Regions from separate parts of the Streptomyces sp. NPDC057280 genome, predicted to be linked through region 1. Evidence: riboswitches for the same ligand, from Rfam matches in the RefSeq annotation. Region 1 holds a riboswitch; each other region holds the start of a gene.
The links. Region 1 has a riboswitch for cobalamin ahead of ACFUO4_RS15000 (prenyltransferase/squalene oxidase repeat-containing protein). Riboswitches for the same ligand answer to the same signal wherever they lie in the genome.
Positions count from the first base shown of each region.

Region 1 (7,595 bases):
TCGGCGTACTGGACGACCCGTTCGAGGCGGTGTTCGGCCATGAGGACGGTGACGCCGAGGTCGTGGACGAGGCGGGTGACGGCGGCGAGGATCTCTTCGGCGGCGGTCGGGTCGAGGGCGGAGGTGGGTTCGTCGAGGACCAGGACGCGGGGGTGGGCGGTGAGGACGGAGCCGATGGCGACCCGCTGCTGCTGGCCGCCGGAGAGTTCGTGCAGGGCACGGTGGCGCAGGTCGGCAAGCCCGAGGAGGTCCAGGGTCTCCTCGACACGCTTGCGCATGGTCGCGGCGGGAATCGCCAACTGCTCCATGGCATAGGCGAGTTCTTCTTCCACGGTGTCGGTGACGAAGCCGTCGATCGGATCCTGGCCCACCACCCCGACGACATCGGCGAGTTCGCGGGGCGGGTGGTGGGCGGTGTCGCGGCCGTCGACGGTGACGCGCCCGTACAGGGTGCCGCCGGTGAAGTGCGGCACGAGCCCGTTGACGGCACCGAGCAGGGTGGATTTGCCGACGCCGGTGTGTCCGACGACGAGGCAGAGTTCGCCCTCCTCAACGGTGAGGTCGATGTTGCGGAGGGCGGGTTCGGGTGCGCCGTCGTAGTGGACGGTGACCTGGTCGAAGGTGATCACGGGGTGTCGGCTCTCCGGGGTGGGGGTGCGAGGAATCCGGCGGTTCCGGCGAGCAGGATCGCCGCGGTGGGCACCAGGGGCAGTGCGGGCCAGGTCAACGGGTAGAAGGTGGGGTTGAGCTGGGCGGGGTCGTAGCCGAGGCCGGCGAAGAGCAGGACGGCGGCCAGCACCCCGCTGCCCGCGACGGCCCACTCCGGCAGTCGCCAGGGGTCGGGGCGGTAGGTGGTGCGGGTGATCCGGCGTCCGCCCAGCCGCAGCCCGGCCACGCACAGCAGCGCGCCCGCCGCCATCGCGGGAAAGCCCAGGAAGGCGGGTGCGGTGGCGTCCAGCAGGCCGTACGCCCCGGCGCACAGCCCGCACATGCCGAGCAGCATCAGCGCCCCGGTGATCCGGCGGGAGCGGCGGGTGGCCGTGCCCGCGCGGCCGTATCCGCGGGAGTCCATGGCGGCGGCCAGCCGCAGCGAGCGCGCCAGAGCGTCCTCCAGGACCGGCACCACGATCCCGCGCAGGGCCTTCATCCCCTGGGTCCGTCCGGCGCGCAGCTTCCGGGCTCGGGCGACGCGCTGGACGCTCTGCACGAGCTGCGGCGCCACGCTGATCGCGACGGTGACGGCGACCCCCAGCTCGTACAGGGCACCCGGGAGAACCCGCAGGGCGCGCTTGGGGTTGGCGAGGGTGTTGGCGGCGCCGATGCAGCACAGCATGCACGCCAGCCGCAGCCCGTCGGTCGCCGCCGACAGCAGCGCCTCCAGGGAGACCGGGCCGCCGATGCGGATCCCGGCGTACCAGTCGGGGGTGGGGAGGTGCGGGAGCGAGAAGAGGAAGTGGTCACGCGGGGTGATCCCGGTGGCGAACACCGCGCGGAAGACGACCCGGATCGCCACGACCGACAGGGCGAGGTAGAGGTAGTAGCGGAAACCGCGCGCCCACGGGGCCTCGGTACGGCGGGCGGTCACGACGTAGCCGAGGACGGCCAAAACGAGGAACAGCAGCAGCGGGTTGTTGGTACGGCTGACGGCGGTGGCCAGGGCCAGCGCCCACACCCACCAGGCGACCGGATGCAGTGTCCGCGGCAGACGGCGACCGTCCTTCTCCGGCTGCCCGGGGCGGCCGGACGGGGCGGCCGTCGACTCGACGGTCGTGCGGGCCTTCGCCATCACTCGGCACGGCGCCGGCGTGCCTCGTAAGCCGCGGCGCCGCCGATCAGCAGCACGAGCGAGGCGCCGGCGACCACAGGCACGACCGAGCCGGTATCGTGCGCCGCGTCGGCGGCCGGCGCGGCATCGACCACCCGGGTACCGGGGGTCGGCGCCGCCACCGCCGACGGGGGCGTCGTAGGGCTCGCCGACGGACTGGATGTCGGGGTGAGGGTCGGGCTGGGGCTTGGCTTTCTCGGCTTCGGCGAGGGGGACTTGGTGGGCTTCTCCGGTGCGGGGCCGGTGTCGACATCCGGCGGCAGTTCGGGGGCCTTGGAGGTGGACGTCGGCCGGTCTGTGCCGCCCTGCGGCCGGGTGTTGTGGGCGCGCAGCTGGTCGGGGGTGACCGTGGGGCGCCCTTCGGTGCCCTCGACGTTCGTGGCGCCGAAGACCCACAGGTCGACGCTGCCGGGCTTCGGCTTGTAGAGCATGGCGCCGAGCTGGCTGTACTGCCAGTCGTCCGCGCCCGGATCGGCGTGCCAGTACGACCAGTAGGCGGACGCGGGCGGGGTGAGGACGCAGTCGTCCTCGCCGGCGGTGGGGTACTGCTTGCCGTTCTTGTAGCCGCTGTAGCCGATCCGGCAGATGAACGCCGGGCCGTCGTGTCCGGTGCCGGTGGTCTGCCAGCCGCCCTGGTTGAGGAGTGCGTAGCCGGTGGTCGGGGTGGTGCCGCAGGAGCGCATGATCGGGCCGCCCCAGTGGCTGAAGTCGACGGCGAGGACCACCCCGGAGGTCGTGGTGCAGCGGCCCATCGCCTGCGGGTCGGCCACGGCGGACCCGGCCGTCGCACCCCAGGCGGCGGCCGTCAGTGCGAGAGCGGCGACGGCACGGGCCGTCGCCTTGAGGAAACCGGTCACCGCTCACCACCCGCGTCTACGCGGCGGCGGGCCACGACTGCCGTGCGCCATCCGGCGAGCACCAGCAGCGCGGCGATCGCGGCGAGAGCCCCGATCTGCACGCCGGTGGAAGCCAGCGCGCCGCCACCGCTGCCCCCGTCGGCGGTGGGCCCGCCCAAGCCGCCGGCCGTGTCGTCGGGGGTGATGATGTCGGGGGCGCTGCCGCTCGGGCTGGGCGTCGGCTGCGGCGAGGTGCCGGTGAGGCTGCGCTTCAGCGTGCCGAAGGAGATCCCGGTCGCGCCGCCCACGGCCTGGGTGGAGGCCCGCAGGTCGGAGCCGCGCTGGCCCTCCTTCGCCACGTTGAACCCGCCGTCGCTGTTCTGCTGGGAGGCGAGGAACTTCCGCGCCCCGGCGATCTCGTCCACGTATGTCCCGGCGTCCAGGGACAACCCCTGGACCGCCAGGGCCGCCGAGTTGACGGAGTTGCCGGCCGCCCCGGGGAAGCCGCCGTCGGCCAGCTGCTTCGACGCGATCCACGCCAGCGCCTTGTCGACAGCCTTCTCCGCTTCCTGCCCGCCGGTCAGGTGAAGGGCCATGGCGGCGATCGCGGTGGAGTCGACGTCGGAGTCATTGGTGGCCGGGATCAGGCTCGGCCAGGCGCCGCTGTCCTGCTGGAGGCCCTCCAGGTAGGCGATCGCCTCGGCGGGCTTCTCCCCTGCCCGCAGCTGCGCCATGACGGCGAGGGACTGGGCGAACACCGACGGCGCGTAGCGGTAAGCGCCCTTGGCGGCGCAGGAGCGGTCCGGTGCAGTGCTCGGCTTGGCGCATACGGCCTTGTCCAGCGCGGCGATCAGGTCGTGCCCGGCGAAGTCGCGCGGGTCACGGCCCACGGCCTCGGCGAGCAGGGCCGTCTTGCCGAGGGAACCCCCGGCCGCGTAGCCGGTGCCGATCCCCGTCCAGTCGTTCACGGTGCGGCCCTCGCCGTCCTTCCCTTGCTGGTCGAGGAAGTCGACGATGCCGCGCAGCTTGGCGTTGTTCAGCCCGGTGGCGGCCAGGGCGTAGGCACCGTCGATGGTGAGGCCGAAGTCCGCCCGCGAGGTGCCGGGGCCCGAGGTGTAGTACAGGCCCTGCTTGAGGTTGGTCGCGCTGGTGAGGTAGGCGACGCCCTTCTTCAGGTCGGGTCCGACGCCCGGTGCGGGCGTGGCCGGCGGGGAGGTGGGGGTCGTCGGCGGATCGGTGGGTTCGGTCCTCTTCGTCGTGAGGGTGACCAGGCTCGTGCCGGTGCCGGCGAGGACAGCAGGCGGTGTCGTGTAGAGAGCCGGGTCGGTGGCGCCCTCCTCGAACCCGAAGCCGCCGCCCGCCAGTTGCTGCCGCGACAGCCAGCCCACGGCCGCGTCGGCGCGGGAGGTGTCGCCGAGCGCGCGCAGGGCCTGAGCGGCGTAGGCGGTCGCATACACGCTGCCGGTGGTGGCTCCGGTGTAGCCGGGGAAGGAGCCGTCCGTGCGCTGTGCTGTGGTGAGGTAGGTGCGGGCCTTGGAGACGGCGGTGTCGTGTCCGCCCGTCTGGTGCAGGACGAGGGCGACGAGTCCGGTGGTGGCGGGGTCGCCGTCGCAGTACTCGCCGGGGCGGATGAGGATGCTGGTGATGCCGCCGTCAGTGCACTGGAGTGAGGTGAGCCGGTCGACTGTCCCGGCGGGCGGCGTCACCCCGGCGCGCAGCAGGGCCAGGACGGACAGCGCCTGTCCCTCGGCGTAGCCGGCGTTTGCGAAGTCGCCCTTGGCGGTGCAGCCGGGGGTGGGCTCGCCGGACTCGGGGCCCGCCGCGCACACGTTCTCGGCCAGGTCGCCGACGAGGTCGTGGCCGCCGACGGCGCGCGGGTCGCCCTCGGTGCTCTCGGCGAGGAGGGCAAGGCGGGCGGCTGCGGTGGCGTCCGGGGCCTGGCCGGTGCCGGACGGGTAGGCGTAGTCGGTGGTGTGGGCGGCGAGGAAGGCGGTGACCTTGTCGAGTCCGGCGCTGCGGCCGTCGACGGCGGCGAGAGCGTAGGCCGTCTCCGTCGTCAGCAGGTAGTTGGGGGTGTCGGCGCCGTCGTCGACGATGCGCTCGCCGTCGGTCAGGCGGCCCTTGAGCCAGGCCACAGCGGCCTTCGTATCGATCTGCCCCGGTCCCCCGGTGGGCGTGCCGCCGGGATTGGGTGTGCCGTTCCCGCCCGCGCGGACGTCGTCCGGGCTGAATGTGGGCGCGCCGGTGGAGCCGCCGACGTCGGTGCCGCCGTAGACCCAGGCATCGACGTCGCCGTCCCCCAGTTTGCGGTCCATCGCGCCGTACTGGCTGTAGGTCCACTCGTCCTGGCCGGGCGAGGCGGTCCAGTAGGACCAGTACGCGGTCGCGGGCGGCGTCAGGACACAGGACTCCTTGTCCGGAGTCGGGTATTGCGTACCGGAGTTGAAGGAGCCGTACCCGATGCGGCAGATGAAGCCGGGGCCGTCGTGCTCGGTGCCGGTGGTGGTGAACCCGGGGTCGTGGAGCAGGTCGTAGCCGGTGGTCGGGGTGGTGTCGCAGCCGCGCTGGACGGTGCCGCCGAAGGGGCCGAAGTCGACGGCGACGATCGCGCCCTTGGCTGCGGTGCAGTCGCCGACGGGGTCGGCGCTCGCGGGGGTCGTCGTGAGGAAGGTCATGCAGGCGGCGAGCACCGCCAGCCACGCCGCCACCATCGCTGTCAGGGCTCGCGGTCTGCTCGCCGCCCGCCCGTCTCTTCGCTTCTCGGTCCCCACCACGGCCCCTCGTTGTGTGGCCGACGCGCAGGCGTGGCTGAGGGGCCTCCACCGCACGAGACAGGCCCGTGCCGGGGAAGGCTGGTCGCACCACGCCGTAGTCCGCGACGGCGTCTGTTGCTGAAGAACACGCTCCAGGCAGTCCGGCTCGCCCAGCGGTTGCCGGGCCTACGGTTGCGGGTCAGCGCCGGGATTCGACCGGCTTCCCCTGGAACTTCTTGCGTATCAGCCGGATTTGAACATGGTTCACAGACACCGTCAAGACGGGACACAGGCCACACCTGAGGTCGGCCGGACGCCTTCTGGCGACGGGCGGGCGGCTGGGGTACCGTCCCGCACTGCCGAGTGGGGGAACCCGGTGGGAGTCCGGGGCTGACGCGCAGCGGTGTGGGACGGCAGGGGGCCGGACCGAGCCCGAATGCCCAAGCGGCGCAGCACCTTTGCCAAGCCGATCCACGCGTCCCGGACGGCGGCCCCACCCATCCCAGACGGGTCCGGTCGGCGTCCTTCCCCACAAGGAGCAGGCCATGTCCCGTCGTTCCGCCCTCACCGTCGCCGCCGCCGTCGGCGCCTTCGCACTGACCACGCTGCCCGCGGCGGCGACCTCCACCCCGGCCCAGATCGCCACCTCAAAGACCAACGGCATCACCTACCTCAAGTCCCTTCAGGCCGCAGACGGTTCGTACGCCGGGTCGGGGCTGTCCAACGAGTGGGCGTTCAGCGCCTTCGCCGCGGCCGGAACCGCCGCCGTGGACGTCACACCGGGCGGCGACACCAGCAAAAACGCCAGAACCGTCTACCGCACCCTGCTCTCCACCAGCGGCTGGCCCTCCTCCTCCCCCGTCGTGACCGACTACGAACGCGCCACGCTCAACGCCTACGCCGCCGGCATCGACCCCGCCCGCGTCTCCGACTCCCGCAACCTGATCGCCGACATCTACGGCTACTGGCAGACCGCCGAGACCGGCTACTTCGGCCCCTCCGCCAACTTCAACGGCACCGTCTTCGCCGCCCTCGCCCTCAACGGCGCAAAGACGACGGCGGGCCAGGTCCGTATCCCGCAGGCGCTGCGCGACGCGATCATCACCCGGCTGCGCGCCAACCAGCACAACGACGGCGGCTGGAACTACAGCAAGGCCGAGGGCAACGCCACCCAGCTCGCCGCCGCCAGCGACATCGACATGACCGGCGCCGCGATGGCTGCCCTGTGCGTCTCCGGCGTACCGAACACCGACACCGACATCGTGCAGGCCAAGGCATTCCTCAAGAGCAAGCTCATCGCGAGCAGCGGCGCCTTCAACGCCCTGTTCGGCGTCAACACCGACTCCAACGGCTGGGCCGTCTCCGGCCTCAACGCGTGCGGCATCAACCCGCAGACCGGCGACTTCCTCACCGCCCAGGGCAAGACCCCAGTCGACTTCCTCATCACGCAGCAGTTCAACCCCGGCGGCGGCTTCAAATACCTGCCCAGCGACACCAGCCCCTCCGCCTACGCCTCGATCGACGGCCTGCGGGCCGTGGCCGGCGGCGGCTTCACCGCCACCCCGCCCACGCCGGTGACGTCCGGCGCGCCCCAGTGGGTCAGCCAGCCGGCCTTCACCTCGGGCACGGCGACGAAGGTGGCCCTGACCGTGGACGACGGCGCCGGGAACCTGAAGGTCTGCTCCGTCGCGCTCACACCGACCGGCTCCGCCACCACCCTGGGCGCGGTCCTGGACGCCGCCGTGAGCGCGGCCACCCCCTCCGGCTGCGTCACGGCCGTGACGCCGTCCTTCGGCACCGGCACCATCACCTCCCTCAACGGCAAGGCCAACAGCGGCTCCAACACCTGGAAGGCCAGCATCGACGGCGGAACCTTCACCACCGCCGCCCGGGAGACGACCGTGGGCGTCGGCGACACGATCGCGGTGCGCTGGGGCGCCTGACGGGCTCCTCGGAGCCGTAGGGTCGCGGCATGCGCATCGTCTCCCTGCTGCCCGCCGCGACCGACATCGTCGCCGGGCTCGGACTGTCCGCGTGGCTGGTCGGTCGCACGCACGAATGCGACTGGCCGCCGCGCGAGATCGCGTCGGTACCCGTGGTGACCGGAGCCGACCTCGACCAGGACACACTCACCAGCCGGGAGATCTCCGACGCCGTAGGGGGCTCGGCGCACTCAGGGTC
Region 1 covers NZ_JBHUYR010000002.1:982,901-990,495, reverse strand. Annotated here, with positions in the region: gene ACFUO4_RS15015 (ABC transporter ATP-binding protein) at 1-629, opposite strand, end outside; gene ACFUO4_RS15010 (energy-coupling factor transporter transmembrane component T) at 626-1,786, opposite strand; gene ACFUO4_RS15005 (hypothetical protein) at 1,786-2,682, opposite strand; gene ACFUO4_RS15000 (prenyltransferase/squalene oxidase repeat-containing protein) at 2,679-5,372, opposite strand; cobalamin riboswitch at 5,552-5,681, opposite strand; gene ACFUO4_RS14995 (hypothetical protein) at 5,960-7,357, shown strand; gene ACFUO4_RS14990 (cobalamin-binding protein) at 7,387-7,595, shown strand, end outside.

Region 2 (7,595 bases), 650 kb from region 1:
GGGCCTCTCCCGCCAGGAGCGGGCATCGGCCCAGGGCGGCACGGCCGCCTTCGCCGTGACCGGCGCGTACGCCTGCTTCGCCGCGTGTGCGGCGGCGGTGGGGTACGGGATCTATCTGATCGTGGCCTGACCGACCGACACCTTTACCGCGCCCCCGGACCTCACCGTCCGGGGGCGCGGTTCTGTGTTGACGCCCACCGATCGGCCACCGTTGCTAGGGTCTGCGTCACATCGGAAGGTACCGAAAAGACATGTGTCATACTGAGTACTGCTCAACTGACATACGCTCATACGAATAGCGCCCAAAGAACTGGCGTCTGTTCGCCCGCTGTCGCTTCGATGGCTTCCGAACTCACTCACGCATCGAGCAGTACGGAAGAGGGAACATCATGGCCAGGGAAGTCGATCCGAGCCTCAACAGGCGCAGGCTCCGCATCGAGCTACGCCGAGCCCGTGAAGCAACCGGGATGACTCAGCTCGAAGCCGCTCAGGCCCTGGAGTGGTCACTTTCCAAAATCATCCGGATCGAGGCGGGGACGGTCAGCGTCTCAGTCACCGACCTGCGCGCACTCCTCCAGCAGTACGAGGTCGTGGATGAAGTACTGATCGCCGATCTGGAAGAGGCGGCTCGCGGCTCCAAGGGACAGTCCTGGTGGGCGGAGTACCGGGACATGATCAGCTCGCAGTTCGCTCAGTACCTGGGGTACGAGAGCTCTGCAATCACGATCCAGGCGTTCAACCCCGTCGTCTTTCCCGCTCTTCTGCAGAACGAGGACTATGCCGAGGCACTGCTCAAGGGCCGCACCGGCGAGGCACAGGCCCGCCGGGCCGTCGAACTCAGGACCGCCCGCCAGGAGCGCGTCTTCGACGACGAGGAGGGGCCGCGCGCCCATTTCGTCGTCGACGAGTCGGTCTTCCGCCGGCACGTCGGCGGCCCTTCGGTCATGCGCCGCCAATTGGAGCACGTCAAGACACTCGCCCAGCACCCCCGGGTGAACCTGCAACTCCTCCCCTTCACGGCGGGTTCCTTCTTCGGCTCGACAGCCCCCTTCGTACTGCTCACCTTCAAGGACGACGACGATCTGCTCTACATCGAGGGAAGTACCGGAAGCGTGACGAGCCGTGACGACATCGAACTCATCGCGCGCTACCAGGAGAGCTTCGCGGAAATCAGCGGCGCCGCGTACGAGGGCGACCAGGTCATCGAACTGATCGACGAGATCAGCACAGGCATGCGTACCAGCTGAACCCGGGCGGGTACGGCACCGGGCGGCGTCAAGGAGGGCCTATGTGGGTCTTCGACAGGTTACACGAGGGGTGGCGCCGGCTTGTGTCCACGCACGTCCCTCAAACAGCCGTAGAGCCAGGCCCGGCCGCTGAGCCGGAGGAGGGCGAGCCGCCCACCGACGATGTCGCACTGCGATCCGCAGCGATGCGCGACCCGGACTGGACGGACAACCTCGGGCGCATCGAGAAACAGCGAGCGGAGCAGGAGATGCGGAGGGAGCGCGCGACCGCGGACCAGCAGATCAGGCAGCGCACCGCGGCCTGGCTGCTGGGCTCGGGGACCGGGCTGCTGTTCCTGATCGCCGGTGTTCCGGTCACCAAGGCCGTTCAGGGCCAGCCTGTCACGTCCCTGGGCGTCTGGACCCTGCTCCTGCTCCTCGTGCTGGCCGCATGCGTGGTGGTCGGTGTCTTCCTCCTGATAGCCCGTCTGCTCATGGACGGCTCCGAGGCATCCGAGGACCGGGACCGCGGCCGGGAGGTCAGCGACGCCGCTGCTTCGTCAGATCCGCCGAGGCTTCCCGGTCAGCGGGCCGCTCCGGCCCGCTCCCCCGCCCCCGAGGGCGGCGCGCCGGATTCCGAGGCCGGACGGTGAACGGCGCCCCGCCCCACCACAGTCCGGCCGCCGCGGCCAGCACCAACGTCACGCCCGCCCAGACGACCGCTCGCGCATCGCGCCCCGGAACCAGCAGCGCGATCGCGGCCCCGCCTGCCACCGCGAGCACTCCGGATCCCACGCAGACCACGACCGCCACGGCGATCTCAAGTCTCGTCGTGCCGCTCGTGGTCCGCCGGATCCGTGGTGACGAGACATCCCTCGTCCGCCCGCCGCGCATCTGCCCACCCCTCCCGTCACGCAGGACGGACCGTCACCGGCCGTCCCGCTCCGGGGACACAAGCCGCCCCAGGAAGGTCCCCCAGGCATTACGACCGAAGGTCAGCCCGGGCCCCTGGCGCCACTTCGAATCACGGACTCGTACGGTTTCCTCGTCCACCGCCAGCTCCAGGCAGTCCTCGCTGGGAACGGTGGAGTAGCTGCTCTTGTGCCATCGCAGCTGCGCCTGCTCATGCAGCTGTGCCTGCCGCTCGGACGGATGCCCGTCGATCACGCCGACCTCCCCCTACCGAGTGTCAGCACCTCGACGCGACCCGTCTCTCGCAGCAGCGTATCGCTCCGCCCTGGGGCCGCGAAGGTAGCTCGTGGTCACCGACCCGAAACAGCCGGTTCTGCCCTGTTCGTTCGTACTGCCCGCCGGTTCCCTGTGCGACTCTCTCAGGTCTCTTTCCCCTTCGGGACGGCGTGGACGCGTCATGGCCGCCGCCATCCCGCTCTGTGGGCCTCAGCACACTCTCCCTTCGCAGGTCAACAGCGAGTTGACGGCTCTTCCGGGCCCGTGGTGGACTGCCGGGGCCAAGTACGGCGGCCAGGGAGGAAGTCCGGTGTGAATCCGGCGCGGTCCCGCCACTGTCACCGGGGTAGGTAGCCCCGGGAGCCAGGAACTCCCACCGCCGGTCTCGTCGAACCAGGGCGTGGACACCCTGAGTGAGGACATGTCGCCATGCTCGCCTGCCGTTTGAGGTACAGCACCCGGACAGCCACGAGGTCGCTGCCCGACCCCACGGCCGGCTGAGCCGATGCGTGCCGATCGCGTCTTCGCGTACGGCGCCGCCGCCGGGCTCGTCGGGGATCTGCTGCTCGGTGATCCGCGCCGGGGGCATCCGGTCGCCGCGTTCGGGCGGGCCGCCGGTGCCGTGGAGCGGGTGCTGTGGCGGGACCACCGGGGATGGGGCGTGCTGCACACCGCCGTGTGTGCCGGGGGTGCCGTGGCGCTGGGTGCCGTGGCCGAGAGAGTCGTACGTCCTTCCCGTACCGCTTCCGTCGTACTGACCGGCGCCGCCACCTGGGCCGTCGTCGGGGGGACCTCGCTCGCGCGGGAGGCGCGGGGTGTCGGGCGGGCCCTGGAGGCGGGTGATGTCGAGGGCGCTCGCGCCCGGCTGCCGCATCTGTGCGGGCGCGATCCGCAGGCCCTCGACGCCGACGGGATCGCCCGGGCCGTCGTCGAGTCCGTCGCCGAGAACACCTCCGATGCCGTGGTCGGTGCGCTGGTGTGGGGGGCGCTCGCCGGCGTGCCGGGGCTGCTCGGGTTCCGGGCCGTCAACACCCTCGACGCCATGGTCGGGCACAAGTCCGAGCGGTACCGGCGGTACGGCTGGGCCTCCGCCCGGCTCGACGACCTCGCCGGATGGCCGGGGGCACGGCTCACCGCCGTACTCACGACGGTGAGCGGTGGTGATCCGCGGGGTGCGCTGCGCGCCTGGCGGGCGGATGCCGGCAAGCACCCGAGTCCCAACGCCGGGCCCGTCGAGGCCTCGTTCGCGGGGGCGCTCGGGGTGCGGCTCGGGGGGACCCTGTCGTACGGCGGGCGGGTCGAGCACCGGCCCGTCCTCAACCGGGCCGGGCGGGCCGTGGACACACAGGACATCGAGCGCGCCGTACGGCTGTCCCGGCGCGTCGGGCTGCTCGCGCTCGGCGTCTCGGTCGCCGCGCGGGCTCTGCGGAAAGGGCGTGCCTCATGAGCGGGGGCGGGCTGCTCGTCGCCGGGACCACCTCCGACGCCGGCAAGAGTGTCGTCACCGCCGGGATCTGCCGGTGGCTGGTGCGGCAGGGGGTCAAGGTCGCGCCGTTCAAGGCGCAGAACATGTCCCTCAATTCGTTCGTGACGCGGGAGGGCGCGGAGATCGGGCGGGCGCAGGCCATGCAGGCCCAGGCCTGTCGGGTCGAGCCGACCGCGCTGATGAATCCCGTGCTGCTCAAGCCCGGTGGGGAGCAGAGCAGCCAGGTCGTGCTGATGGGCAAGCCCGTCGGTGAGATGAGCGCGCGCGGGTATCACGGCGGGCGGCAGCAGAAGCTGCTCGGTACCGTGCTCGACTGTCTCGCCGAACTGCGGGGCACGTATGACGCGGTGATCTGTGAAGGGGCCGGGAGTCCCGCCGAGATCAATCTGCGGCGGACCGACATCGTCAACATGGGCATCGCCCGCAACGCCGGGCTTCCGGTGCTCGTCGTCGGGGACATCGACCGTGGTGGCGTCTTCGCCTCCTTCTTCGGGACCGTCGCGCTGCTGTCCGAAGAGGATCAGAAGCTGGTCGCCGGGTTCCTCGTCAACAAGTTCCGGGGGGACGTCTCCCTTCTCGAACCCGGCCTCGACATGCTCCACGGGCTCACCGGGCGGCACACCTACGGCGTCCTGCCCTTCCGGCACGGCCTCGGCATCGATGAGGAAGACGGTCTGCGGGTCTCCCTCAGAGGGACCGTCCGGGAGTCGAACACCGCCCCGCCCGTCGGGGAGGACGTGCTGCGGGTCGCCGTGTGCGCGATTCCGCTCATGTCCAACTTCACCGACGTCGACGCCCTCGCCGCCGAACCCGGTGTCGTGGTGCGGTTCGTGGACCGGCCCGAGGAGCTGGCCGACGCCGACCTCGTCGTCATCCCGGGGACCCGGGGGACCGTGCGTGCGCTGGAGTGGCTGCAGGAGCGAGGGCTCGCGGACGCCCTCCAGCGCAGGGTCGCCGAAGGGCGTCCCGTCCTCGGCATCTGCGGTGGCTTCCAGGTCCTCGGCGAGCACATCGAGGACGAGGTCGAGAGCCGACGGGGGCAGGTCGAGGGCCTCGGGGTGCTGCCCGTAAGGGTTCGGTTCGCCCCCGAGAAGACCCTCACCCGGCCGGAGGGGGAGGCACTCGGGGAACGGGTCACGGGGTACGAGATCCATCACGGGGTCGCCGACATCCACGGAGGGACCCCCTTCCTCGACGGCTGCCGGGTCGGCCAGACCTGGGGCACCCACTGGCACGGCTCGCTGGAGTCGGACGGCTTCCGGCGGGCCTTCCTCCGCGAGGTGGCCGCCGCCACGGGCCGCCGGTTCGTGCCGGCGCCCGACACCTCGTTCGCCGCGCTGCGCGAGGAGCAGCTCGACCGGCTCGGCGACCTCATCGAACAGCACGCGGACACCGACGCGCTCTGGCGGCTCATCGAGTCGGGCGCGCCGCAAGGACTGCCTTTCATTCCACCGGGAGCGCCCGCATGAGCACTGTGTTGTTGTTGTCGACCGCCGACACGGACCTGTTGGCGGCCCGGGCCGCCTCGGGTGCGGACTACCGGATCGGCAACCCGACCCGCGTGGACATGGCCGCCGAGCTGCCGGGGCTCATCCAGGGCTCCGACATCGCCGTCGTACGGCTGCTCGGTGGCAAGCGGGCCTGGGAGGACGGGCTGGCGGCTCTCAAGGCCGCCGGGATCCCGACCGTGCTCCTTGGCGGCGAGGCCGTGCCGGACGCCGAGTTGATGGCCGAGTCGTCGGTGCCGGCCGGTGTGGTCGCGGAGGCGCTGAAGTACCTCGTCGAGGGCGGACCCGCCAACCTCACCGAGCTGGCCCGGTTCCTGTCCGACACCGTGCTGCTGACCGGTGAGGGGTTCCTGGAGCCGCAGAAGATGCCGGAGTACGGCGTCCATGGCGACCGTGCCCTCGTCGAGGGCCGGCCGACCGTCGGGGTGCTCTTCTACCGGGCCCATGAGCTGAGCGGCAACACCGGCTTCGTGGACACGCTCTGCGACGCGATCGAGGCGCGCGGGGCCAACGCCCTCGCCGTGTACTGCGGTTCGCTGCGCGGCGCCGACGCCGGGCTGTACGAGATCCTCGCGAAGACCGACGCCCTCGTCGCCACCGTCCTCGCCGCCGGCGGCACGCACGCCTCGCAGGCGTCGGCGGGCGGTGACGAGGAGGCCTGGGACATCGGCGCGCTCGCCGAGCTCGACGTGCCGGTGCTGCAAGGACTTTGCCTCACCTCGTCCAAGGCGGCCTGGGACGAGTCCGACGCCGCCCTCTCCCCCATGGACGCGGCGATGCAGGTCGCGATCCCCGAGTTCGACGGGCGGATCATCACCGTCCCGTTCTCCTTCAAGGAACAGGGACCGGACGACGTCCCCGTGTACGTCGCCGACCCCGAGCGGGCCGGGCGCGTCGCCGGGATCGCCGTACGGCACGCACAGTTGCGGCACAAGCCGAACGCCGAGAAGAAGCTCGCGCTCGTCTTCACCGCCTACCCGACCAAGCACTCGCGGGTCGGCAACGCGGTCGGCCTCGACACGCCCGCCTCGGCGGTGCGGGTGCTGGACGCGCTCCGGGACGCGGGGTACGTCGTCGAAGGACACCCTGACAACGGCGACGAGTTGATCCACCGGCTCATCAACGCCGGTGGGCACGACGTCGAGTGGCTCACCGAGGAGCAGCTGGCCGCCGCGCCCGCGCGGGTGCCCCTGGCCGACTACCGGGCGTGGTTCGACAAGCTGGACCCGGAGTTGCGGGACGGCATGCTGGAGGCGTGGGGCGAGCCACCGGGCAGCCTCTACGTCGACGGGGACGACATCGTGCTCGCCTCGCTCCAGTTCGGGAACGTCGTCGTGATGATCCAGCCGCCGCGCGGCTTCGGGGAGAACCCGATCGCGATCTACCACGACCCCGACATGCCGCCCTCGCACCACTACATGGCCGCGTACCGGTGGCTGGAGAACTCCTTCGGCGCCGACGCGATCGTCCACATGGGCAAGCACGGCACGATGGAGTGGCTGCCGGGCAAGGGCCTCGGCCTGAGCGGCGGTTGCGCCCCGGACGCCGTGCTCGGCGACCTCCCGCTCATCTATCCCTTCATCGTCAACGACCCCGGCGAGGGCACCCAGGCCAAGCGGCGCGGGCACGCCACCGTCGTCGACCACCTCGTACCGCCGATGGCGCGTGCCGACACCTACGGGGACCTCGCCAAGCTGGAGCAGCTCCTCGACGAGTACGCGCTCGTCTCGGACCTGGACCCGACGAAGGCGCCGGCCGTGCGGGCGCAGATCTGGACGCTGGTCAAGGCGGCCGAGCTCCACCACGACCTGCATGTCGAGGACCAGCCGGACGACGACGACTTCGACGAGTTCGTCATGCACATCGACGGCTATCTGTGCGAGATCAAGGACGTGCAGATCCGCGACGGGCTGCACATCCTCGGCGGCGGTCCGGTCGGTGAGGCGCGGGTCAACCTCGTGCTCGCCGTGCTGCGCGCCTCGCAGGTGTGGGGCGGGCAGGCGAACGCGCTGCCAGGGCTCCGGGCTTGTTTCGCGGCCCATTTCGGGCTGGTGGAGAAGGAGTTGCTCGCCGAGCCGGGTGCTCCGGTGAAGGTGCCGGTCGAGCTGACGGAGCTGGTCGAGGGCCCGGCCCGGAGCGCCGCCGACGCGATCGACCTGCTGGAGCAGCTGTGCCGGCGGGTCGCGG
Region 2 covers NZ_JBHUYR010000002.1:1,635,764-1,643,358, reverse strand. Annotated here, with positions in the region: gene ACFUO4_RS18010 (hypothetical protein) at 1-130, shown strand, start outside; gene ACFUO4_RS18005 (helix-turn-helix domain-containing protein) at 390-1,247, shown strand; gene ACFUO4_RS18000 (hypothetical protein) at 1,433-1,879, shown strand; gene ACFUO4_RS17995 (DUF397 domain-containing protein) at 2,154-2,393, opposite strand; cobalamin riboswitch at 2,666-2,807, shown strand; gene ACFUO4_RS17990 (cobalamin biosynthesis protein) at 2,920-3,861, shown strand; gene ACFUO4_RS17985 (cobyric acid synthase) at 3,858-5,369, shown strand; gene cobN (cobaltochelatase subunit CobN) at 5,366-7,595, shown strand, end outside.
Region 2: another riboswitch for cobalamin. It lies ahead of ACFUO4_RS17990 (cobalamin biosynthesis protein); the one in region 1 lies ahead of ACFUO4_RS15000 (prenyltransferase/squalene oxidase repeat-containing protein).

Region 3 (7,595 bases), on a different contig from region 1:
CCGCGACCGCAGGAGCCTCGCACTGACGCCCTAGGGGCGCGGGGAACTGCGCGAGCAACCACGACGAACTCCGCAGCGGGCCGCCGACATCAAGAGCAACGGCGGCCCGCTTTCGTGCACACTCACCTGCATGGACATACAGATCCGGGCAGCGAACCCCACCGAATACGACGAACTCGGCGAGATCACCGCCCAGGCCTACATCCAGGACGGCCTCCTCGCCTTCGGTGAGAGCGACTGGTACCTCGGTGAACTGAGAGACGTCGGCAAACGGGCGGCCGCAGCCGAGGTCCTCGTCGCCGTCCAGGACGGCGTCCTCCTCGGCACCGTCACCTACGTCCCCTCGACCGGCGGCGCCATGGCCGAACTCTCCCGTCCCGGCGAATCGGAGATCCGCATGCTGGCCGTGGCCCCGGAGGCCCGCGGCAGAGGCGCCGGACAAGCCCTCGTACAGGCCTGCGTCGACCGCGCCAGGGCCGCCGGGGACAGCGGCATGGTCCTGTCGACCCAGCCCGTCATGCGCGCGGCCCACCGCATCTACGAACGCCTCGGCTTCGTCCGCGCCCCCCACCGCGACTGGCAGCCGATCCCGGGCGAGGAGTTCACGCTTCTCACCTATGAGTTGACGCTCTGAAGTCGCCGCGACACAACATCTAGGGGTGCCACTCGAACCCGGCACAAGATGTATGCTCATGCTCGCTGTCGCCGCAGGGGAATCCGGTGCGAATCCGGAACTGTCCCGCAACGGTGTACTTGTGCATGCCTTGTGTGTGTACGGGAGTCAGTCCGAGGACCTGCCGACAGCGTGCCCAGGCCGCCGTGGCCCGGGTGCCATGACGTCCGGGCCTCGCGGAGTGGGCCGGTGGACGCGACGCCCCGTGCGCTCGTGCTGCCTGCTGCCCTCCACCAGGCCCCTGCCGAGCGAGGGAGAGCCCCCACGTGACCATCGCGCCAGCCGATCCGGCTTCAGCGGTCCAGGCGGAGAACGACGGTCCCGGTACCGCCCTGTTGCGGACCCTGACCGAGCTGACCGCCGACCTGCCCGACGCCGACCCCGGACGGGTCGCCGCCGCCGCGCTGCGCGGCCGGTCCGCGAAGGCCGACGAGGCGGAGCTGCGCGAGCTGGCGACGGAGGCCGCCGCCGGACTCATCTCCGAGGACCCCGCCTACTCCCGGCTGGCCGCCCGGCTGCTGACCATCAGCATCGCCGCCGAGGCCGCCTCCCAGGGCGTCACGTCCTTCACCGAGTCCGTCGAGGTCGGCCACCGCGAGGGCCTGGTAGCCGATCGCACGGCGGAGTTCGTACGGGTGCACGCCGCACGGCTCGACGCGCTGATCGACCCGGCCGCCGACGACCGCTTCGGCTACTTCGGTCTGCGTACGCTCCACAGCCGCTATCTCCTCCGGCACCCGATCACCCGCCAGGTCATCGAGACGCCCCAGCACTTCATGCTGCGCGTGGCGGCGGGCCTCGCCGAGGACGACACGACCCGTGCCCTGGACGAAGTCGCCGCGCTCTACGGGCTCATGAGCCGCCTCGACTACCTGCCGTCCTCCCCCACGCTGTTCAACTCCGGCACCCGGCACCCCCAGATGTCGTCCTGCTATCTCCTCGACTCCCCGCTGGACGAGCTGGACTCCATCTACGACCGCTACCACCAGGTCGCCCGCCTCTCCAAGCACGCCGGCGGCATCGGCCTGTCGTACTCCCGCATCCGCAGCCGCGGTTCGCTGATCCGCGGCACCAACGGGCACTCCAACGGCATCGTGCCGTTCCTGAAGACGCTGGACGCCTCGGTGGCCGCGGTGAACCAGGGCGGCCGGCGCAAGGGCGCCGCGGCCGTCTACCTGGAGACCTGGCACTCCGACATCGAGGAGTTCCTGGAGCTGCGCGACAACACCGGTGAGGACGCCCGGCGTACGCACAACCTGAACCTCGCGCACTGGATCCCGGACGAGTTCATGCGCCGCGTGAACGCCGACGCCGAGTGGTCGCTGTTCTCCCCGGCCGACGTGCCCGAGCTGGTGGACCTGTGGGGCGAGGAGTTCGACGCCGCGTACCGCAAGGCCGAGGCGGCCGGCCTCGCCAAGAAGACGATCCCGGCCCGTGACCTGTACGGCCGCATGATGCGTACCCTCGCGCAGACCGGCAACGGCTGGATGACCTTCAAGGACGCCGCCAACCGCACCGCCAACCAGACGGCGCTGCCCGGCCATGTCGTCCACTCCTCCAACCTCTGCACGGAGATCCTGGAGGTCACGGACGACGGCGAGACGGCGGTCTGCAACCTGGGTTCGGTGAACCTGGGCGCGTTCGTCGACGCGGCGACCGGCGACCTGGACTGGGACCGCCTCGACGCCACCGTCCGCACCGCCGTGACCTTCCTCGACCGCGTGGTGGACATCAACTTCTACCCGACCGAGCAGGCGGGCCGGTCCAACGCCAAATGGCGTCCCGTGGGCCTCGGCGCGATGGGGCTCCAGGACGTCTTCTTCAAGCTGCGGCTGCCCTTCGACTCGCCGGAGGCCAAGGCCCTCTCCACGCGGATCGCCGAGCGCATCATGCTCGCCGCGTACGAGGCCTCCACCGACCTCGCCGAGCGCAACGGTCCGCTCCCGGCGTGGGAGAAGACCCGTACCGCCCAGGGCGTCCTGCACCCCGACCACTACGACGTGGAGCTCACCTGGCCGGAGCGCTGGGCGGCGCTGCGCGCGCGGATGGCCACCACGGGCCTGCGCAACTCCCTGCTCCTCGCCATCGCGCCCACCGCCACCATCGCCTCGATCGCGGGCGTGTACGAGTGCATCGAGCCGCAGGTCTCCAACCTCTTCAAGCGCGAGACGCTGTCCGGCGAGTTCCTCCAGGTCAACTCCTACCTGGTGGCCGAGCTGAAGCAGCTCGGCGTGTGGGACGCGCAGACCCGGGAGGCGCTGCGCGAGTCCAACGGCTCGGTGCAGGGCTTCACCTGGGTGCCGCAGGACGTCCGCGACCTGTACCGCACGGCGTGGGAGATCCCGCAGCGCGGCCTGATCGACATGGCCGCCGCCCGTACCCCGTTCCTGGACCAGTCGCAGTCGCTGAACCTGTTCCTGGAGACGCCGACCATCGGCAAGCTCTCCTCGATGTACGCGTACGCCTGGAAGCAGGGCCTGAAGACGACGTACTACCTGCGCTCGCGCCCGGCGACGAGGATCGCCCGCGCGGCACAAGCCACCGTCCCCGTACAGCAGGCCGCCGACCCCGAGGCCGTCGCCTGCTCCCTTGAGAACCCCGAGTCCTGCGAGGCCTGCCAGTAATGACCAGCGAAGCCAAGAACCTTCTCGACCCGGGCTTCGAGCTGACCCTCCGCCCCATGCGCTACCCGGACTTCTACGAGCGCTACCGGGACGCGATCAAGAACACCTGGACCGTCGAGGAGGTCGACCTCCACTCGGACGTCGCCGACCTGGCGAAGCTGTCCCCGGAGGAGCAGCACCTGATCGGCCGGCTGGTCGCGTTCTTCGCGACGGGTGACTCGATCGTGGCGAACAACCTGGTGCTGACGCTCTACAAGCACATCAACTCCCCCGAGGCGCGCCTGTATCTCTCCAGGCAGCTCTTCGAGGAAGCGGTCCACGTCCAGTTCTACTTGACGCTGCTGGACACCTACCTCCCCGACCCGGAGGACCGGGCGGCGGCGTTCGCGGCGGTGGAGAACATCCCGTCCATCCGGGAGAAGGCCGAGTTCTGCTTCAAGTGGATCAACGAGGTCGAGAAGCTGGACCGCCTGGAGTCGCAGGCCGACCGGCGCCGCTTCCTGCTCAACCTGATCTGCTTCGCCGCGTGCATCGAGGGCCTGTTCTTCTACGGTGCCTTCGCGTACGTCTACTGGTTCCGCAGCCGGGGTCTGCTGCACGGTCTCGCCACCGGCACCAACTGGGTGTTCCGCGACGAGACCATGCACATGAGCTTCGCGTTCGACGTGGTCGACACCGTCCGCAAGGAGGAGCCGGAGCTCTTCGACGACCGGCTCCAGCAGCAGGTCACGGACATGATGCGGGAGGCGGTCGAGGCGGAGCTGCAGTTCGGCCGCGACCTGTGCGGTGACGGTCTGCCGGGCATGAACACCGACTCGATGCGCCAGTACCTGGAGTGCGTCGCCGACCAGCGCCTGACCCGCCTGGGCTTCGCCCCGGTGTACGGCTCGGAGAACCCGTTCTCCTTCATGGAGCTCCAGGGCGTCCAGGAGCTGACGAACTTCTTCGAGCGCCGCCCGTCCGCGTACCAGGTCGCCGTGGAGGGCACGGTCGACCTGGACGAGGACTTCTAGCCCCACGCCATGGATCCCTTCTCGCCTCCGGCACGTCAGAGAGGCGAGGAGGGATCCGTCATGCGTCGTAGTATCACTGGCTTCGCCTTCGCGGCCCTGCTGCTGGCCGGATGCGGCACCGGCTCCGGCGGCGACAGCGGGGCGACGGTGTCGCCGTCCGACTGCGCGGCCGTGCCGGAGCTCCACGCCTCGGACAGCGGCCGCACGGTGTGCCTCGCGGTGGGCGGAACCGTCCGGGTCGCGCTGGACGGGACGAAGAGCCGTCCCTGGCGGCCCGTGAAGGCCGACGGAAGCGGGCTGGAAGCCGTCAACAGCGGCTTCGTCCTGCTGCCCGGGGACGCGAACGCCTCGTTCCGCGCGGCCTCCGAGGGCCACGTCCGGCTCAGTTCGTCCCGCCCGCTGTGCGCCACCGAGTCCGGGCGGGTCGCCTGCCAGGGGATTCAGGAGTGGTGGGTCACCGTGGTGGTGAAGTAGCGGCGCCGCGGCTCGGCCGGGGCGTCGCCGCTCTTCGGGCGACGGCCCTGTTCGGCCTCCCTGAGCTCGCGGTCGACGCGCAGGTCGCGGACGATGCCGATCACCGCGGGGGCGACCAGCAGGACGAGGAGTCCGAGAACGAACAGCATTCCGATCAGTCCCTGTGTCTGTGCGGTAGTCATGACACCACTCTCGCGCTGGACACTCCTTACAAACAGTGGCAGTACTGCCGCACACCCTCGAATTACTGCCATGCCTGAGGCACACTGGAACCATGCTGAAGAACGTGGCCGCCGTCCTGCTCGACGGAGTGCACCCCTTCGAACTCGGGGTCGTCTGCGAGGTGTTCGGCATCGATCGCAGTGACGAGGGACTCCCGACCTACGACTTCGCCGTCGCCTCCGCCGAGGGGCCGACGCTGGGTACCCATGTCGGCGGACTCAGCGTCTCCACGCCCTACGGCCTGGAGCGGCTGGAGGAGGCCGACCTCATCGCCGTACCGGCGGGCGCGGACTATGTCGTGCGCGACTACCCGCCCGAGCTGCTCGACGCCCTCCGCCGGGCCGCCGACCGGGGCGCCCGCGTCCTCAGCGTCTGTTCCGGGGTCTTCGTGCTCGGGGCCGCCGGGCTGCTCGACGGGCGGCGGTGCAGCGTGCACTGGAAGCAGGCCCGCGAGCTCGCCCTGCGCTGCCCCCGGGCGGTCATCGAGCCCGACGTGCTCTACGTCGACGAGGACCCCGTGATCACCTCCGCCGGCACCGCCGCCGGCATCGACGCCTGTCTGCACATCGTGCGGAAGGAACAGGGCACCGAGGTCGCCAACAAGATCGCCCGCCGGATGGTCGTACCCCCGCACCGGGACGGCGGACAGGCGCAGTACATCGAACGGCCGGTGCCGAAGGACCCCTGCGACACCGTCGGCGAGGTCCTCGTCTGGATGGAGCGGCATCTCGACGAGGAGGTCACCGTCGAGCAGCTCGCCGAGCGCGCACACATGTCGCCGCGCACCTTCGCCCGACGCTTCCAGCAGGAGACCGGCACCACGCCCTACCGCTGGGTCCTGCGGCAGCGCGTGCTGCTCGCCCAGCGGTTGCTGGAAGGGACGGACGAAACGGTGGACGCGGTCGCGGGCCGAACGGGGTTCGGCACCGCGGCCGCACTGCGCCACCAGTTCGTACGGGCGCTCGGGACCACCCCGAACGCCTACCGGCGTACGTTCAGGGGCCCGGAAGCAGCCGCCTGATCACCTCAGGACCGGCCGCAGCAGCAGCTTGTTCGGGCGGAGCGTGATGCCCACCCGGGTCGCGTCGTCGGACCCGGCCACCTGCTCGAAGCGGTACTTCGCCGAGATCGCGGCCGTGATCAGCGACAGCTGCGCCATCGAGAAGTGGTCGCTCGGGCACTTGCGGTTGCCGACGCTGAAGGGGCTCATGGCGTATTTCGGCACCTCCTTGACCCGTTCCGGAAGCCAGCGGTCGGGGTCGAACTCCAGGCTGCCCTTGTACGACTTCGGGTCGCGCTGCACCGCGTACGGGCTGTAGACGATGTCCGCACCGGCCGGAATGCGATAGCCACCGAGTTCCGTGTCGGTGACCGCGCGGCGCGTCAATATCCACACCGCGGGACGCAAACGCATCGCCTCGACGACGACATTGTTGGTGTGCCGCAGCGAGCGGACGTCGTCGAATGCGACAGGACGGCCGCCGGTTACGGATTCGACCTCGTCGCGCACCCTGTCCGCGTGTTCCGGATGTTCCGCGAGGACTTGGAGCAGCCACATGATCGTGGACGCCACCGTTTCGCTTCCGGGGGTGACTATGGCGACGACCTGGTCGTGGATCTCCTGTTCCCCGATGGGGTCGCCATTGTCGTCCTTCGCCTCCAGCAATGCCGTCAGCAAATCGTCCGGCTTTTGACCAGATGCGCGGCGCTCGGCGATGATCTCGTCGACGAGGAGATGCAAATCGGCCAGGGCCGCGTTGAATTTCCGGTTGGGCGGCAGAGGCAGGTTGTAGAGCGGCCCGAGAGGGACGACCATCCTCCGGTACATCCCGCGGAAGACGGTGGCGAGGGCGACGCAGAGCCGCTCCGCGCGTTCGTCCATGAAGTCGCCGCGCAGCAGACAGCGGGCGGCGATGCGGACGGCGACCCGGAAGGACTCGGTGGTGCAGTCGATGGTCTCGCCGGGCTGCCAGCGCTCGGTGAGCGCGTGCGCCTCCTCCTCTATGATCGGCCCGTACCCGGGGATCGCGTCGAGCCGGAAGGCGGGCTGGATGGTGCGCCGCTGACGCCGGTGCCGCGGGCCGTTGGCGGTGGCCACGCCCTCCTTGCCGAGCAGGGCCTCCAGGGACTCCCACAGCGGTCCGGCGATGACGAAGTCGGGGTTGAGCGCGAGGGCTCCGGTGAGGTCCGGCGTGGTGGGCGCGTACACCTCCTTGGGGCCCAGCTTCAGGCGTACGACGTCGCCGTGGTCGCGCAGCTGGGACATGAACGCCAGCGGGTCGCGCAGCAGCTTCAGGCCGTGCCCCAGGAGTGGGACGCCACCCCCCGCGAGGGGTGCTTCACGCAGCGCGGACTCCGGGGTCGCCGGTGCTTCGGGGCGTACGGACTCGACGGTCATTTCTCACCTGCCGCTTCGTTGTTGACGTACGGGGGCGTGGACCGGTCGTCCCAGCTGTCGACCGTGTAGCGGCCGGACTCGTGGTGGAACCAGTAGACGGTGCTGAACCAATTGCGCATATTGCCGACGCAGGCCCGCACGGTGTGGCTCAACTCTTTTCCACGGATCGTTCCGTCGGCGAGCGAGTCCGC
Region 3 covers NZ_JBHUYR010000003.1:928,326-935,920, reverse strand. Annotated here, with positions in the region: gene mctP (monocarboxylate uptake permease MctP) at 1-26, shown strand, start outside; gene ACFUO4_RS22880 (GNAT family N-acetyltransferase) at 131-634, shown strand; cobalamin riboswitch at 657-817, shown strand; gene ACFUO4_RS22875 (ribonucleoside-diphosphate reductase subunit alpha) at 940-3,297, shown strand; gene ACFUO4_RS22870 (ribonucleotide-diphosphate reductase subunit beta) at 3,297-4,310, shown strand; gene ACFUO4_RS22865 (hypothetical protein) at 4,371-4,784, shown strand; gene ACFUO4_RS22860 (hypothetical protein) at 4,751-4,966, opposite strand; gene ACFUO4_RS22855 (helix-turn-helix domain-containing protein) at 5,059-6,027, shown strand; gene ACFUO4_RS22850 (cytochrome P450) at 6,028-7,404, opposite strand; gene cyc1 (epi-isozizaene synthase) at 7,401-7,595, opposite strand, start outside.
Region 3: another riboswitch for cobalamin. It lies ahead of ACFUO4_RS22875 (ribonucleoside-diphosphate reductase subunit alpha); the one in region 1 lies ahead of ACFUO4_RS15000 (prenyltransferase/squalene oxidase repeat-containing protein).